2 regions of the Pontibacter sp. HJ8 genome follow, and region 2 is predicted to be linked to the other one. Evidence: riboswitches for the same ligand, from Rfam matches in the RefSeq annotation. Region 2 holds a riboswitch; the other holds the start of a gene.

Region 1 (2,459 bases), on a different contig from region 2:
GTTTGAAAAAGAGGAAATCCTGCGCCGCTACCTGCTCACCGATGAGGGGTTGCAGAACGGTGAGACCGAACTGGTACTGGACAATGAGCGGGTACTGCCGCTGAAGCACAGTTACTTTGACAAGGATGCGCTCGTATTCAAGAACCTGAACTCCAAAAAACTTTCCCTGGGCAGCCGCCTTAACCCGCGCCGCCTTGAAATGACCTTTGAAGGGTTTCCGTTTCTGGGCATCTGGGCAAAGCCGGGCGCATCGCCTTATGTGTGCATCGAACCCTGGTGCGGCATTGCCGGCCGGGCTGGAGAATCCGGTGCACTGCAGGAAAAGGAAGGTATAAACAAGCTGAGTCCGGAGCAGGTATTTGAGCGGACGATTACCCTGGAAGTACTCTAGCACCGGATAAATTACTGCCATCAACGACAAAGCCCCCTGTTCTGATTAGCTGAACAGGGGGCTTTGTTATTCATTGCAGGGAAGGCTCCGGGAATTTTGGCACCTTGATGCGTCTCAGGTCATACTTCGGTTCATAATCATTGATGGGCAATGATATACCGGGGGGCAGGTCAAGATCTGGCAAGTCGTCGCCAAGCGGCTCTCCTCCATCATCGTCATTATCAGTAGAGGAAGACCCTCTGAACTTTTTGCGCGGTGCGAAAGCGTAGTATGCCAGTATCGTTAGCAGTGCTAAGGTATACAGTAAGCTGATCATCATCACATTTCTTCTTAATCTCAATAAATAGTTCAGCCGGCCTATTGTCCTGGATGTATCATCTGTTGCAAGAGCAGACGCAGGATAATGTGCCTGTATGTTTAAAACGTAGTTTGCAGAGAAGTGGTTATCGACTTTGGTTAAAATAAAAGCGGGGTAAGCCCGCAATTTTTCCGGCTTTACCATTCTTTGTGCCAAGGGCTTTGTTTTGACCAAAAAACGAGTCTACCTTTGTAGCAGTTTAGGGGTGCCTTATAACAACGGGCTGAGATCATACCCATTGAACCTGATCCGGATAATGCCGGCGAAGGGAAAAACGAGGGGAAACAATAAAAAGCAGGCTACCGGCCCCAGGTAGGACTGTATGTTTCATCAATATCTTTTCTTACAAAACCATGAAAAAATTACTGATTGTGATGGCTGTTGTGCTATTGCCATTGCAACTGCTTGCCCAGTTCAAACTGAGCGGGCAAGTGACAGATGCTGCCAAAAACGAAGCGCTGGCGGGAGCCACCGTGGTACTGGCAGGAAGTGGAGCAGGGACTATTTCCGGCCCCAACGGTTATTTTGAGTTTCAGGATCTGCCGGCCGGAAGCTATACCTTGCGCATCACGTACCTGGGCTACGAACAGGCCGAGCGCAATCTTCGGCTTACGGCCGATACCAACCTGAATATTGCGCTGCAGACAGCGAACCTGCGCACCGGTGAAGTGGTGATCTCGGCAACCCGGGCCAATGAAAAAACGGGCACTACCTTTACCAACGTCAGTCGGGAAGAGCTGCAGGAGCGCAACTTCGGGCAGGATCTGCCTTACCTGCTGGAGCAGACGCCATCGGTGGTCGTGAACTCCGATGCAGGCGCGGGGGTAGGCTATACCGGTATTCGCATCCGTGGTTCCGATATCACCCGCATCAACGTGACCATCAATGGTATACCGGTCAATGATGCGGAGTCGCACGGTACCTTTTTCGTGAACATGCCCGACCTGGGTTCTTCGATACAGGACATACAGGTGCAGCGCGGCGTCGGTACCTCCACCAACGGTGCCGGTGCTTTCGGCGCCAGCCTCAACATCCGGACGCTGGGCCTGAACCGCGAAGCCTATGCGGAAGCAGTAAACGGCTACGGTTCTTTCAACACCTGGCGCCACAGCGTTTCCTTCGGCTCCGGGTTGATCAAGGACAAGTTTACGTTTGATGGCCGTTTGTCTAAAATTTCGTCGGATGGATACGTAGACCGGGCTTTCTCGGACCTTAAATCCTATTACTTCGCGGCCGGCTACCATGGCAAAACAGGTATGCTCAAGTTTGTGACCTTCTCCGGCAAGGAGCAGACCTACCAGGCCTGGAATGGGGTGCCCGAGGATAAGCTGGAGACGGACCGCACCTACAACTCGCTCACCTACGACAACGAGACCGACAACTACCAGCAGGACCACTACCAGCTGCATTATTCCAAAGACCTAGGCAGCCGCCTCAACCTGGGTGGCGCTTTCTTCTATACCCGTGGCCGCGGCTATTATGAGCAGTATAAGGACGACCAGAAACTCTCCAAGTACAGTATTGCACCCGTTGTTATAGGCGATACTTCGATCAGCCGTTCGGACCTCATCCGCCGCAAGTGGCTCGACAACCATTTCTATGGGGCTACTTATGCCCTGAACTATACCGACGAAGCCGGTAAGCTGGACGCTACCCTGGGCGGTGCCTGGAACAGGTATGACGGCGACCATTACGGCGAAGTGATCTGGG
Region 2 (2,459 bases):
TGGTGAACTTGGCGATGGTCTTGTCCCAAAGCAGCTCTACATCGGCTGTGTTGCTTTTCAGGTTAGCGAAGTTGATGGTGAAGGTTTCTATGGCTCTCGGGTTGGTCTGAGGCTTCACAGTGAAACGAAGCTGGTCATTTTCCTGCTTGTAGGCCGCAACGTTGCCACCCAGTTTGGTGTCTTTGTAAAGGATGATGGTCCACTCATTCTGGCCTGGAATCGTTAGCAAGGCATACTCACCCGCAGGAACTTTGGTACCCTGAATGCTTACTTCCTCGCTGAATTTGAACAACGTGGCATCGTTTGCCCCCGTGCGCCATACCTTGCCATAAGGCACCACATCGCCACCAAAAATAGAGCGTCCCTTTACGGATGGGCGTGAGTAGTTCACTGTAACATCAGCCAGGCCAACTTTTTGGGTTATGGATGCTGCCGGGCTCGCGGCTGGCATGGCTATACCTTGCTGCTGTGCCTGTGCAGCGCCTGCGCCGCAGAGCAGAGCTGCTGAAAGCAGGATGCTGAATAAAGTTTTTTTCATGGGTATATTTTATTAAAGTAGGGTTTTGAAGGTAATATTACAGAATATCTACCAATTTAACCAGTAAATTCCGCCGGAGCAGCAGCGGCCGGCTTTGCAGTTAACTGCTTCTTTGTCAAAAATGTTTTTATCCCTATCAGACTTTCTTTTACGATTATAAATTATACCTTCGCATAAGTACACGGGGTGCTTGGCAATGTAAAAGCTGCCAGGCTGAGATGATACCCGCGACCTGATCTGGATAATGCCAGCGTAGGAAATGTAACCGCTCATAGCGCCATTACAAGGTGCTAACCCATATCCATCCTATCTGCTTTAGACAGTCGGGTTATTTTTAACCAAAAAAATACCTGCTGTGAGCAATCTGCAAAGACAAAAATTTGACCTGGTAACCCGCGACCTGCGCCAATGGCAGGGCCGTGAAGAATGGTTCTTTAACCGCGACCACACCGACACTTACGAACTGTGGTATGAGGGCCGCTACAAGCGGGCTGAGGTGTGGCAGAAAAAAGTGATCGGCCAGCTGATCCAGAAAGACAAGCGCGTCAAGACCCTGCTGGAGTTTGGCTGCGGCACCACCCGCTTTACCCGCTGGTGGAAGGAGATCGGCATTGAAGCCAGCGGCGGCGATATTTCCCCCTTCATGCTGGGGCAGGGCGTGCACCTGTTCGACGGCGATCTGGTATTGGCCGACTCGCATCACATGCCTTTCAAAGACCATACCTTCGATGCCCTGGCCTTCATTACGACCTTCGAGTATTACAAAGATCCGGTGAAAGTGATACAAGAGGCGGCGCGTGTAGGCAAGCATGGCATTGTGTTCGGTATGATGAACAGAAACTCCCCCAAAGTGGTCAGGAGGAGGATACAGGAGATGTTTGGCAAGAATCCCTTCTACGTTACGGCCACTTTCTATACCCCTAAAAAGCTGATGGCAGTGATCGGGGAGGCCCTGCAAGACAGAGACTATACCATCGAATGGACGACTACCGGGCTGCCGGAGTGGTTTCCGGTGCAGCAGTGGCACCAGCCCTACGGCGATTTCTTTGGCATGTATGTACGCTTAAATGATGTGAAATGAGCGCCTTCGAAGACAACTCCGGGAAAATAGCCGCTGCAGCGTTCAAAGATGTGTTGCTGCCCCACCATGGCGCAAAGCGGGAAGAGGTGCTGGTAGGGCCGGCGTTTGGGGTGGACACTGCCGTCATTAACCTGGGAAACAACCTGGGTATGGCCGTGTCCAGCGATCCGCTTTCGCTTATACCTTCTATCGGGCTGAAAGAGTCAGCCTGGCTGTCGGTACACCTGCTGGGCAACGACATGGCAACCACCGGCTTTGCTCCCATGTACGCACAGTTTGTACTCAACCTGCCCACCAGTTTATCGCTAGAGGCTTTCAATGAATACTGGGAGTATATCCACCAGTTCTGCCAGGATCTGGGCGTTTCCATTACCGGGGGACATACCGGGCAGATCGAGGGGCAGAACTCTACTGTTTCGGGTGGTGGTACCATGTTTCTGACAGCACCTCTGGATGAAATACTCACCAGCAACAGGGCACAGCCCGGCGACCTCCTGGTCGCGACGAAGGAAACGGCTTTGGTGTCTACTTCCATCCTGGCCATGAGCTTTCCGGAAACGGTGAAAAACAGGCTTGGAAGGGAAGTATGGGAGAGAGGCTGTGAGAATTTTTACCGGACCTCCTCGCTTCCCGAAGCTCTTGCTGCAAAAGAGGTGTTGCAAAGCCATACGGAGCTGAAGGCTATGCACGATGTGACCGAAGGCGGCATGGTGGGCGCTATCTGTGAGATGGCAAATGCCTCCAACTGTGGTTTCAGGATCTATAACGATGCCCTGCCGGTGGGGGAGGCGCAGCAGCAGATAACGGCGCTGTTCGACATTGACCATCGTTTCAGTGTAG

Evidence for each region. A riboswitch is a leader RNA that binds a small molecule or an ion and turns the genes downstream of it on or off. The one in region 2 is predicted to bind thiamine pyrophosphate.
Region 1: it holds a riboswitch for thiamine pyrophosphate, as region 2 does, so the genes downstream of both, OB13_RS03410 (TonB-dependent receptor) here and OB13_RS09780 (class I SAM-dependent methyltransferase) in region 2, are expected to answer to the same signal.

Annotation. Positions count from the first base shown of each region.
Region 1 covers NZ_JSYF01000059.1:2,825-5,283, reverse strand. Annotated here, with positions in the region: gene OB13_RS03420 (aldose 1-epimerase family protein) at 1-391, shown strand, start outside; gene OB13_RS03415 (hypothetical protein) at 462-710, opposite strand; TPP riboswitch at 941-1,038, shown strand; gene OB13_RS03410 (TonB-dependent receptor) at 1,103-2,459, shown strand, end outside.
Region 2 covers NZ_JSYF01000198.1:5,967-8,425, forward strand. Annotated here, with positions in the region: gene OB13_RS09775 (DUF2911 domain-containing protein) at 1-538, opposite strand, end outside; TPP riboswitch at 711-815, shown strand; gene OB13_RS09780 (class I SAM-dependent methyltransferase) at 894-1,619, shown strand; gene OB13_RS09785 (AIR synthase-related protein) at 1,616-2,459, shown strand, end outside.